Linked DNA regions of Hydrogenophaga sp. SL48. The protein of the gene in region 1 interacts with the protein of each later gene in a pairwise test. Links are inferred from orthologs where the notes say so. Each region holds a gene or a part of one and is shown on either strand. Other genes may lie near its edges.

What was found.
Region 2: the proteins of ileS (region 1) and IM738_RS22415 interact in binary tests that used the Escherichia coli proteins (3 or more experiments, as listed by UniProt). The link is inferred for Hydrogenophaga sp. SL48 from one-to-one orthologs.

What each region holds. Positions count from the first base shown.
Region 1 is NZ_CP063400.1:436,740-442,808, forward strand. Bases 1,022-4,439 are described here. They hold ileS (isoleucine--tRNA ligase), read right to left. Parts: upstream 4,132-4,439; coding sequence 1,222-4,131; downstream 1,022-1,221. Other genes in these bases: lspA (signal peptidase II), read right to left, coding at 1,022-1,222; IM738_RS02105 (bifunctional riboflavin kinase/FAD synthetase), read right to left, coding at 4,264-4,439. Also shown: IM738_RS02090 (Na/Pi cotransporter family protein), read right to left, coding at 1-543; more of lspA, read right to left, coding at 719-1,021; more of IM738_RS02105, read right to left, coding at 4,440-5,334; IM738_RS02110 (HNH endonuclease), read left to right, coding at 5,474-6,031. UniProt on the Escherichia coli protein: Catalyzes the attachment of isoleucine to tRNA(Ile). As IleRS can inadvertently accommodate and process structurally similar amino acids such as valine, to avoid such errors it has two additional distinct tRNA(Ile)-dependent editing activities.
Region 2 is NZ_CP063400.1:4,727,218-4,732,866, reverse strand. Bases 2,516-5,513 are described here. They hold IM738_RS22415 (HyaD/HybD family hydrogenase maturation endopeptidase), read right to left. Parts: upstream 4,352-5,513; coding sequence 3,680-4,351; downstream 2,516-3,679. Other genes in these bases: IM738_RS22400 (HupE/UreJ family protein), read right to left, coding at 5,472-5,513; cybH (Ni/Fe-hydrogenase, b-type cytochrome subunit), read right to left, coding at 4,702-5,430; IM738_RS22410 (HigA family addiction module antitoxin), read right to left, coding at 4,374-4,697; IM738_RS22420 (HypC/HybG/HupF family hydrogenase formation chaperone), read right to left, coding at 3,371-3,676; IM738_RS22425 (hydrogenase), read right to left, coding at 2,844-3,350. In the rest of the region: IM738_RS22445 (hypothetical protein), read right to left, coding at 1-1,108; [NiFe]-hydrogenase assembly chaperone HybE, read right to left, coding at 1,105-1,689; IM738_RS22435 (rubredoxin), read right to left, coding at 1,691-1,933; more of IM738_RS22430, read right to left, coding at 1,936-2,515; more of IM738_RS22400, read right to left, coding at 5,514-5,649.

The DNA.
Region 1 (6,069 bases):
GAGCGTGGCGCCCACCAGGATTTCCAGCATGCGGTCGCTGGTGAGCGAGGCCAGCATCAGCTGCACCGCCGGGTTGCGCGTGAGCACGGCGGTGGACTGGCTCACCAGCTGCAGCGCCAGCAGCATCAGACCCAGGCCGATCAGCACGCGCCCCACGTCGCCCGTCTGGGACCCCTGGCGCAGGATGAAGAGCGTGACGCCGATGAAAATGCACAGGGGCGAGAGCCAGGAGAGGTCGAAGGAGAACACCACGGCCATCACGCTGGTGCCGATGTCGGCGCCCAGCATCACGGCCAGCGCGGCGGGCAGGGCGATCAGGCCACGGCCCACAAAAGATGCGGTGATGAGCGCGGTGGCGGTGCTCGACTGCACCAGCGCCGTGACGCCCAGACCCGACAGCGCGGCGGTGAAGCGGTTGCCCATGCTCGCGGCGAGCACCTGGCGCAGCTTGCTGCCAAAGACCCGCAGGATGCCCGTGCGCACCAGGTGGGTTCCCCAGACCAGCAGCGCGATCGCCGCCAGCAGATTGAGCAGGTGTGTCATGTCTGGGGAAAACTATACGCCGCTGCGACGCGGAGAGCACCTGGCCCCTCCCCGGTGCGGGGGCAACGACTCGCGCAGCGTTGGCGTGTGGGGGCAACGATCCGGCGCCGGGCCGCCCCAAGCCGGATCAGCCCCCGTGGGGGGCAGCGACCCGCGAAGCGGCGGAGCGTGGGGGTCAACTTCTTTTCACGCGCAGGATCTCGTCCAGGATCAGAGCGATCGCGCCGATGGTGATGCCCGTGTCGGCCACATTGAACGCCGGGAAGTGGCCGCCCGGGAACAGGCCGGACAGGAAGGACCAGTGGAAGTCGAGCATGTCCACCACGTAGCCGTGCAGCACGCGGTCCACCACGTTGCCGATGGCACCGCCCAGGATGCAGGCGAGCGCGAAGGCAAACAGCTTCTGACCAGGGTGGGAACGCAGCATCCAGACGATGAACACCGCCGCCGCGACACCGATGCCGGTGAAAAACCAGCGCTGCCAGCCACCCGCCGAGGCGAGGAAGGAGAAGGCGGCGCCGGTGTTGTGCACCCGGACCACGTTGAAGAAGCTGGTGACATAGGTGCTGTCGCCGAGCCGGTAGTTGCCGAGGATCAGCGTCTTGGTGAACTGGTCCAGCAGCAGGATGGCGGCGGCCAGGCCGAGCCAGGGCCAGAGGGAGCCTTTGGTCTTCGCCATCAGGCCACCTTGCGGGTTTCACCCGCGCCCGTGCCCGCCGCTTCGGCCAGGTTGCTCACGCAACGGCCGCACAGCGTGGGGTGCTCGGCGTGTTGCCCGATGTCGTCGGCGTAGTGCCAGCAGCGATCGCACTTGGCGGCGGTGCTGGGCGTCACGCTCACGGCCAGTTCGGCGCCGTCCACCACGGCCACGGCCGAGGTGATGGTGACGAACTTCAGGTCGGCGCCCAGCGAGCGCAGCAGCGCCGCGTCGTCGGCACCGGCGGTGATGACGAGCGTGGCCTGCAGCGAGGCGCCCACCTGGCCGGCGGTGCGCAGATCTTCGATGGCCTTGTTGGCCGCGTCACGGATGGCGCGGATGCGGCCCCACTTGGCGAGCAGCGCCTCGTTGGCCGACGGCAGGGGAGAGAAGGTTTCGAAGAAGATCGAGCCCTGGTTCTTGTCGCCCGAGAAATGCGTCCAGGCCTCTTCGGCCGTGAAACTCAGGAACGGCGCCATCCAGCGCAGCATGGCGTTCGTGATCTGGTGCAGCGCGGTCTGTGCCGAGCGGCGTGCCAGGCTTTTCGGCGCGGTCGTGTACAGCCGGTCCTTCAGCACGTCCAGGTAGAACGCGCCCAGGTCTTCCGAGCAATACACCTGCAGCTTGCTCACCACCGGATGGAATTCGTAGACGTCGAAGTGCGCCAGGATCTGGGCCTGCAGCTCGCTGGCGCGGGCCAGCGCGTAGCGGTCGATCTCCAGCATCTGCTCCAGCGGCACAGCGTCGGTGGCCGGGTCGAAGTCCGACACGTTGGCCATCAGGAATCGCAGCGTGTTGCGGATGCGGCGGTAGGCGTCGACCACGCGGGCGAGGATCTTGTCGTCACCGGCGATGTCACCCGAATAGTCGGAGGAGGCGACCCACAGGCGGATGATCTCGGCGCCCAACTTCTTGTTGACCTCTTGCGGGTCCAGGCCATTGCCCAGCGACTTGCTCATCTTGCGGCCCTGGCTGTCGATGGTGAAGCCGTGGGTGAGCAGGCCGCGATAGGGCGCGCGGCCGTAGATGGCGCACGCCAACAACAGCGAGCTGTGGAACCAGCCGCGGTGCTGGTCGTGGCCTTCGAGGTAGAGGTTGGCCTCGGGCCCTTCTGCGTGCGCGGCGCCGTTGGGGTAGGCGTGGGCGTGGCTGCCGCGCAGCACGTGCCAGAAAGTGGAGCCCGAGTCGAACCAGACTTCGAGGATGTCGGTGCTCTTGGTGTAGTGCGGCGCATCGGCTGCGCCCAGGATCTCCTCGGCCGTGACGCGGCTCCAGGCCTCGATGCCGCCTTTTTCAATGATGTCGGCCGCCTGATCCAGGATCTCCATCGTGCGAGGGTGCAGCTCGCCCGAATCCTTGTGCAGGAAAAAGGGGATGGGCACGCCCCACGAGCGCTGGCGCGAAATGCACCAGTCGGGCCGGTTGGCGATCATGTCGCGAAGGCGGGCCTGGCCGTTTTCGGGGTAGAAGCTGGTGTGGGCGATGGCGTCGAGCGCGAGCTGGCGCAGGGTCTTGGGCGCCTTGTCTTTCGTGAACACCCCTTCGCCCTCATCCATGCGCACGAACCACTGCGCGGCGGCGCGGTAGATCACCGGCGTCTTGTGGCGCCAGCAGTGCGGGTAGCTGTGGGTGATTTTCACCGTGGCCATCAGGCGCCCGGCGTTCTTCAGCGCGTCCAGGATGACCGGCACGGCCTTCCAGATGTGCAGGCCGCCGAACAACGGGAAGTCGGGCGCGTAGGCGCCGTTGCCTTGCACCGGGTTCAGGATGTCGTCGTAGGCCAGGCCGTTGGCGACACAGGAGTTGAAGTCGTCCACGCCGTAGGCCGGCGCCGAGTGCACGATGCCGGTGCCGTCGCTGTCGCTCACGTAGTCGGCGATGTAGACCGGGGACAGGCGCTGGTAGCCTGCGTCCACGTCGTACAGCGGGTGGCGGAAGTTGAGGCTACCGAGCTGGTCACCCTTCATGGTGGCGAGCACGTTGCCCTGCAGGCCGAATCGCTCCAGGCATTTCTCCACCAGCGTTTCGGCCAGCACCAGGCAGCCCATGGGGGTGTCGACCAGGGCGTAGGTCAGCTCGGGGTGTGCGTTGAGCGCCTGGTTGGCGGGAATGGTCCAGGCGGTGGTGGTCCAGATCACGGCGAAGGCGGTTTTGCCCGCGGGCAGACCGGTCAACCCGAAAGCGGCGGCCAGCTTGACCGCGTCGTCCGTTTCAAAGGCCACGTCCAGCGTGTCGCTCTGCTTGTCGGCGTATTCGATCTCGAACTCGGCCAGCGAGCTGCCGCAGTCGAAACACCAGTACACGGGTTTCAGTCCGCGGTAGACAAAACCGCGCTCGATCACGCGTTTGAAGGCGCGGATTTCGCCCGCTTCGTTGCCCGGGTTCATCGTGAGGTAAGGGCGTTCCCAGTCACCGAGCACGCCCAGGCGCTTGAAGTCTTCGCGTTGCTGATCGATCTGCCCGGTGGCGAAGGCGCGGCTCTTGGCCTGCATGTCGTCGCGGCTGAGGTTGCGGCCGTGCTTCTTCTCGATCGCGTTTTCGATCGGCAGGCCGTGGCAGTCCCAGCCGGGGATGTACTGGGCATCGAAACCAGCGAGCTGTTTCGATTTCACGATCATGTCTTTCAGCACCTTGTTTACCGCATGACCCATGTGGATCTGGCCGTTGGCGTAGGGCGGGCCGTCGTGCAGCACAAACAGTGGGGCACCCTGGCGGGCGTCACGCAGGCGCTTGTAGAGGCCGCTGCCGTTCCAGTCGTTGACCCAGGCTGGCTCGCGCTTGGGCAGGTCGCCGCGCATGGGGAACGGCGTGTCGGGCATGTTCAGCGTGGCGCGGTAGGCGCTGGCTTCGGGCTTGGCCTCGTTCTTCGGGGCGGCGGGTTTTTCAGACATGGTGGTCGGCTTTCGAATTCGGGATCGGCAAAGGCGGGCTCGGTGGTGCGGCGTGGCGCACGGGGGTGGGGCGGGTCGCCCCGAGCCTGTCAGAGGGCGCGCGGCCCGGGGCTCGGCGCCCCGGCAGCGGCGTTAAATTCGGTCGCGGGTGGTCTGGCGGTGCGTCTGGGCGTGCAGCGACGCAAAAAACGCACGAGCGTCGTCGCAGTCCTTGGCGATGCCCCGGGTGAGGGCGTCCAGACCGTCGTACTTCAGTTCGTCGTGCAGTTTGTGCAGCAGTTCCACGCGGATGATTTTACCGTAGGCCTCCCCGCCGGGCAGGCGGGTGGCCAGCTCGGCGGGCCAGTCCAGGCAATGGGTTTCCAGCAACACGCGCCCGCCGTTCACATCGTCCGGGTCCAGCGAGGGGCGCACACCGAGGTTGGCCACGCCGTGCAATGGGTCGTCCCCCAGGCCATGCACACGCACGGCAAAGATGCCGCTGGCGGCCGGCTTCCAGTGCGAAAAGCGCAGGTTCAGCGTGCGGAAACCGTCGCCGGCTCCCGGGCGGCTCTCCGCCAGCTGGCGCCCGAGCTTGCGCCCGTGCACCACGTGGCCGCTGATGCTGAACGGGCGCCCGAGCAGAGCGGCCACGCGCTCCATGTCGCCGGCGGCCAGCGCCTCGCGCACGGCCGAACTGGACACCCGGGTGCCATGCACCTCGTAGCTCTGCATGCGCGCCACGTCAAAGCCGAGCGATGAACCGGCGGCGTCGAGCATGGCGTAGTCGCCCGCCCGCTGGGACCCAAAACGGAAGTCGTCGCCCACCAGGACGTATTTGACCCCCAGCGCCTTGACAAGGATGTCCTGGATGAACGCTTGCGGTTGCTGCGAGGCCAGGCGCGCGTTGAAGGGCAGCACCACGCACTGGTCCACGCCGCAGCGTCGCAGCTCTTCCAGCTTGTCGCGCAGCGTGGCGATGCGCGCCGGTGCCAGGTCGGGCTTGTGGTGCACGGCGGCGAAATAGTCGCGCGGGTGCGGCTCGAAGGTCATGACGCAGCTGGGCACGCCGCGGTGTTTGGCCTCGTTGATCAGCAAGGCCAGCATGGCCTGGTGGCCGCGGTGCACGCCGTCGAAGTTGCCGATGGTGAGGGCACAGCCTGGCGCGTCTTCGCCCGCAGCGGGCTGGTGCAGGCGGTTCCAGAGGCCTCGAATGATTTTCATGCGGTAATTCGGCGCGGTCGTCGAAGCGTCATCAAAGAACGCTATATTGTCACAGCGCCGCCGGTCGCAGCCGGCGGGCGCACCAGCCGCAGGTGACAAGGCGGCTGGCCTCTTCAGTTTGATTTGAAGGAGCCAGGTTTTGAAGGTCTTGAAGCTGTCTGCCCAGGGGTTGCCACAATCGTGGATCAGCCTGGAAGAAGCGGTGCTGCATTACGCCGCGGATGAGGTGCGCTGGGAAATGGGTGCCGAGGTGGCGGTGTTCCATGGCGGGCACAACGCGATCACCGGGCGCCAGTCCATCATCACCGTCAATTCCATCATCGGCACCGAGGGCGTGCCGCGCATCAATCCGTTCGACTTGCGGCCCTCGCTCACCAACAGCAAGCTGTTTGCCCGCGATCGCTGCCTGTGCGGCTACTGCGGCGAACATTTCCACGAAGACGATCTCACCCGCGAGCACATCGTGCCGCTGGGCCAGCGCGGAATGGACATCTGGATGAATGTGGTGACGGCCTGCAAGTCGTGCAACCACCGCAAGGGCAACCGCACGCCCGAGCAGGCGCACATGCCGCTGATTTACGCGCCTTACGTGCCCAGCCTCTGGGAAGACTTCATCCTGCGCAATCGCCGCATCCTGGCGGACCAGATGGAGTTTCTGATGTCCCACCTTCCCAAGAACTCGCGTTTGCACGCCTGACGGTTTCTGGCCTGCTTGGTTTGCGTTGGCCTGAGGGC
Region 2 (5,649 bases), 4.3 Mb from region 1 along the record:
CGAACGCGGCCATGAGCAGGCGCACGCGGCGCTCCACGGTCGCGGCGGGTTCGGTGGCGTTCAACCCGGCGATGTGTTGGGCCACCACACCCTGCGGGTGGAAGTTCCATTCGGTCGGTGCGAGCACACGGCAATCGGCCGCGCGCGCGCCGCCATCTGCGCGGTCGATCTCCACCTGGTGCACCAGCAGGCCACGCGCCATCTCCACCCAGGCCATGCCCTGGTGCGGCCCGGTGTTCAGCGACCCGAAGGACAGCCAGGCCGCGCCGCCCTGCCCTGGCGCATCGGGCTTGCAGAGGCGGATCAGTTCGGCGATGCGGCTGCCCAGCAGCGCCCAGGGCGTGAGCGGCAGGCCGCCGGGCAGGTCGTTCAGGCGCGTCCAGTGGCCGGTGTGGGCCGGGGCGCCGTGCCACAGGGGGAGCAGCGCGAAGCCGGGCGTGAGTGCCAGCGCAGCGGACAAACTGCGTTGGCCCACAAGGTCTGCGTGGGCACGCAAGGCCGTGGCCGGGTCCAGCAGGGCCGCCGTGTCGGCCTCGCGCGCGACGCGCAGCAGCGTGGGCAGCCAGCCGGTGTGGCGGTGGCTCCAGTCGAGCAGCCAGTCGGCACCGCAGGCCTGCCAGGCACGTTGCCAGGTGGTGGCCGGCATCTGCAGCAGCTGATCCTCCAGCCAGGCGAGCGTGGCGGGCCAGGGGTCGGCTGCGGCGGTGGGCGCGAGCAGCGGACAGGCCTGCAGGGCGGCCTGCGCCAGGGTGGCCCACGACCCCTGCGCGTCGGTGGCCAGCAGGCGCGGCCAGTCCAGGCCGATGCGGCGGATGTGTTCCTGCGCGGTCTCGGTGCGCAGGCGCTGCGCCACCTGCGAGGGCGCGGGCAGCAGGCCGGGCGCGGCGGCCTCGATGGCGAGCTGCGAACACAGGCGGTGCGCGTGGCTGCAGAGGTTGAACAGGCTGGCCGTCAGGCCGGGCAAGGCGCTCGCGGCCTGCCCGCGTGCGAGCCTTGGAGCCCAGTCCTGGCGGCTGCTCTGCAAGGCCAGCGGCAGCGGCGCGCCCGGCGCCACGCGCAGGCGGCCGGCCAGCGCGGACAGATCGTTCACCGGGGTGACCAAGCTCATGCGGATGCTCCCGCGTCCGGGCGGCGGGCCATGAAAAATCCGCGGCGCGGCGGCAGCGGCTCGGCCGCCACGGGCGGCACCGCGTCGGGTTCGGGCTGGGGACGGACCAGCGCCAGCGAAGCCTGCGCGGTCTCGCGCGCCAGGTCCTGGCCGGTGAAACCGTTCATGGGGGAGAACAGCGCACAGGTCTCGTGGTAGCCGATGGCGGGATCGTGTGCGCCGATGAAATCAAAGCGTTCGCTGCCGAAGTTCCGCACGAACTTGCAGCCCACGCGGTGGCCGTGGGGGAGGTTCATCGAAGGCAGGCGCAGCAGGCTCATGAACCAGGGCGTGATGAGCACCCCTTCGGCCACGGGCTCGGCGCCCTCTTCTCCTTCGGCCCACTCGAAGCCGACCGCCTCCACGCACAGGGCCGGGTTCAGCAAAGGGATGCCCACCATGCGCTCGGTCTGCACGTGGCGGTAGAAGTCCACCAGGGTCTGCACGCGCATGTCCAGCACACACCGCAGCGCCGGCTCTGCCGGGCTGCTGGTGAGGTCCCCCTGCAAGGGGGAAGACGCGGAGCGGCGCAGGGAGTTCATCTCAATCCTCCAGCATCAGGAACTGCTCGGCATCGCCATCGCAGTTCGGGCAGCGCCAGTGCGGCGGCAAGTCGGCGAACGGTGTGCCGGGGGCGATCTGCCATTGCGGGTCGCCGAGCGCCGGGTCGTAGACCCACCAGCAGATCTTGCATTCGAGGCGCGAGCCGGGGCGCAGCACATCGCGGTTGCCCAGGTACGAGCCTTCGAAGCCCTCGAATCCGTTGGAGAGGTCCGCGCCGGCCATGTTCACACCCCTTCGAGGTAGGTCACCACGTCGAGCAGGCGCTCGTGCGAATCGCGCAGGTCTTCGGGAGCGGCCATGGCCACCTCGGGCATGTCCACCACCTCGACCGTGTTGAGGATCACCTTGTCCATCGAGTTGTAGTACACCACGCGCCAGCAGTTGGGCAAGCGCGTGTTGGAGATGCGGCAGTTGCCGTAACCGCGCGAGAGCATGAGCACGCGGCCGGTGCCCAGGTGGTGGTCGAGAAAGCCGATGTCTTCGGGCGTGACCGGCAGCAGCGTGAGGTTGACCACGTGCGAGACCTGGCCGGGTTTCCATCCCGCGACCTGGTCGCGGATCTCTTCCACCAGCAGGGGCGCGTTCTGCACGTTGGGCGGCAGCGGGCCGGCCCACTGCGGCATGCTGCCCTGGGGCCACACATCGTCGACCGCGATGGCGCGCAGCAGCGCGGGCACCGGGCCGACCTCGATCACGTCGTCGATCAGCATGCGTTCGCCGTCCACCGTGCGGAAGGTGATGAGGCGCCACACGCCCGCGAGCACCGCCTCCTGGATGCGCACTTCGAGCGCGCCGTCTTCTTCGCGCACCAGGGCGCTGGCCTCGCCCTCGCCCATGATCTGGTTGACCAGCCGCAGGTCGGCCGCGGGCAACGCGGTCAGCGACACCTGGCCGCCCGGGCCGCGCTCGGCCGTGCGGTCGAGCAGCGCCAGCACCTGGTCCAGCACCGCGCGGGCCGCGTCGCGACCGGCCAGCTCTTCGGGCTCGGGCAACACCGGCGGGCGGTAGGTGTCCATGTCCTTGGGCATGGGCAGGTAGTCCAGCGACTCGTCTTCGGACTGGGTGCCCGGGCCGAGGGCGACGAGCGGAATGGGGAAGTCTTTCATGGGGTGTCCTTGGTGGTCTGTGGGGTTCAGTGGCAGCTGCTGTCGCTGCTGGCGCCAGCGCCGCCCTGGCTCACCACCGGGATGCCGATGGTGGGCGGGCGCGAGGGCGGCATGGTGAGCGCGGCGGCCACGCCGTTCAGGTACACGTCCCAGTCCTGCATGCCGGCGATGGCGGTGACGTACTGGCCGTCGCGAAAGAACAGCAGCGTGGGCCAGCGTTGCGAGCCGTAGCGGCGCGCCACCGCGTCCTCGTTGTCGCGCGGCACCACGGCGATCTGGAAGCGGTTGGGGAAGCTCTTCATCAGCTCGGGCAACACCGCCGCCACGTCCTGGCCTTCGGGGAAACGCACCGGGTCGCCGGCGAGCAGCACGACGCGGTCACCGCCGCCCGCGCTCCAGGCGGCCACGGTGGTCTCTTCGACCCAGGCGGCACCGAAGTCGCGCGCCAGACGCATCACCAGCGGGGGCGCGGGGTTGGTGTCGGGCACGGGCAGCGCAAAGGCACGGCTGGGGGTTTCTGTGGCAGTGTTCATGGGGTCTCCTGAGTGAAGTTTTAAAGCTGACCGGAGAGCTGTTTCAGCTGTTCGGCCGTCATCTGGGAAGGCAGGGTGAAGCCCGCGTCGCCGCTGGCATCGAAGCCCTGCATGGCGCCGAGCACGAGGTCCAGCGCGGTGTTGACTTCAGCGGCGCGGGTGGCGTCGATGCGTTCGCGCGCGTCGCCCAGGAACACCAGCAACCAGTCGCCGGGCTCCAGCGGACCGACCAGCGCCGTGGTGACACGGCGGCGCTCGCCGCGGCCTTCGCACCAGGCGTGGCCGGGCTCGGTGGTGGTGACCTGCATGGGCAAACCGATGCACATGGCTCAGGCTTCCTTGGGCATGAAGCGGTCGTCGCCGATCCGGCAGGCCGCGTCGGATGCGGGCCGTTGGGTTTCGTAGGCGGCCAGCGCGAGTTCGTCCAGGGTCACGGCCTCGCGTTCGCCCAGCGGCGTGCGGCGCGGTGCGGGCTCACCGCCCCAGCGCGCGATCTGGTCCACGCCCAGGGCCAGCGCCTCTTCCATCGCGGCCTTCACCACCGGGCGCAGGCTGCCGCCGTAGTCCTCCAGCTCCTGCGGCTGGCAGCCGATCAGCAACACGTTCGTCGGGTACTTGCCGGTGAGCTGCGCGAGCGACAGCACCTCCTGGAAACCGGTCTGGTGCAGGCTCATCTTCTTGGCGCCCATGAAGCGCGGCACGGCGTCGTCGCGCACCTGCTTCAGGGTGCCGGGTTCGAGGCCGTAGTCGATGGCGTCGAAGATCAGCAGCGCGTCGGCCGCCTGCACGTGCTGGATCAGGTACAGGCCCTGCGTGCCGCCGTCGATGAGCGAGACGTGTTCGGCGAACTCGAAGCGGCGCTGCAGCGCTTCGATGCAGCGCACGCCAAAACCTTCGTCGGCCCAGAGCAGGTTGCCGATGCCGAGCACCACGATGGTCTGCGGCTGGGCGGGGGTGTCACCACCGGGGTGACAGGTGGTTTCAGACGGAAGAAGGCTCATGGTGGGTGGTCCCGTCAAGCGGTCAGTGGGAGGAAGAAGGCGTCGGCGCGCACAGGCGCTTCCAGGCGTGGAAGCTGTCCCAGGCAGCTTGGTGCGCAAGCCAGAAGCCGGCGTCGATGCCGAACTGCCGCGCGCAGCGGATGGCGGTGTCGGGCGACATCGCGCGCTGGCCGTGCACCAGCTCGTGCAGCCGGCGGCGCGACAGGCCCAGCACGCGGGCCGCCTCGCTCTGGCTCAAGCCCAGCGGCGCCAGGCAGGTGCGCGCCAGCAGCCGCCCCGGGTGCATGGGCGTGCGCACCGGCACGCCCCGCGGGGGGATGGTCCAGCTGGCGGCGACCGGCTTCATGACTTCAGTCTTTAAACGTTCTGCGGCCAGAGATCATGGTCGAGACGATGCTCTGCCGACCCATGATGTCCTCGCGGATCGCGGCGTACACGTGCAGCGTGATGAAGATGATCAGCGCCCACATGCCCAGGTGGTGCCAGGTGTGCACGTCCTGGCTCTGGCCCATCAGCGGGATCACCCAGCCGAACATGCGCTCCTGCCACGAGCCCATCTGCGCGCCTTCGCCGTAGAGCGCGAAGCCGGTGACGATCATGAAGAGCGTGAGCATGAGGAAGCCCGAGAACATGGCAAAACGCGCCAGCGGGTTGTGGCCCACGTAACGGCCCGGCCTCGGGATCAGGAAGGCGTACCACTTGAGCATGGTGAGCACCTCGTTCCAGTAGGCCTTCTGGAAGACCGGCACCCAGAACATTTCGCGCGCGTGGTGGTTGCCCACCAGCGCCCAGTAGGTGCGACCGATCAGGCCCACGGCCAGCAGGTAGCCCGCCGTGAAGTGCGCGAAGCGGATGTAGCCCATGAGGTAGTGCGCGCTGGCCTCGCCCGGCATGGTCGGCAGCGGGCTGCCGATGAAGTAGCCGGTGAGCGCCAACACGGTGATGGACGCCGCGTTGATCCAGTGCCAGAGGCGCACGGGCGCTTCGTACACATAGACCGACTTGGTGGTCTGGCCGTGCGAGACGGCGCTTTCGTCGATGCCGGTGGCGTCGATCAGTTGTTCGGATGTGGTGGACATGGTGGCCTCCAGAAAACGGTTGCCGTGGATCGGGGTGGCCGTCAGGCCGCCAGCTGACCGAAGAGCACCAGGCCTGCTGAGCCCAGCAGCACGCCCAGGCCGCTCAGCGCCCAGCCACTGCGCTCGACCAGCGCGCGGCGGATGCCGAGACCCGCGACCACGCCGCCAACGTGCAGCGCGGCCGTGGTCAGCAAAAAGCCTGCGGCATAGCCCGCGAAG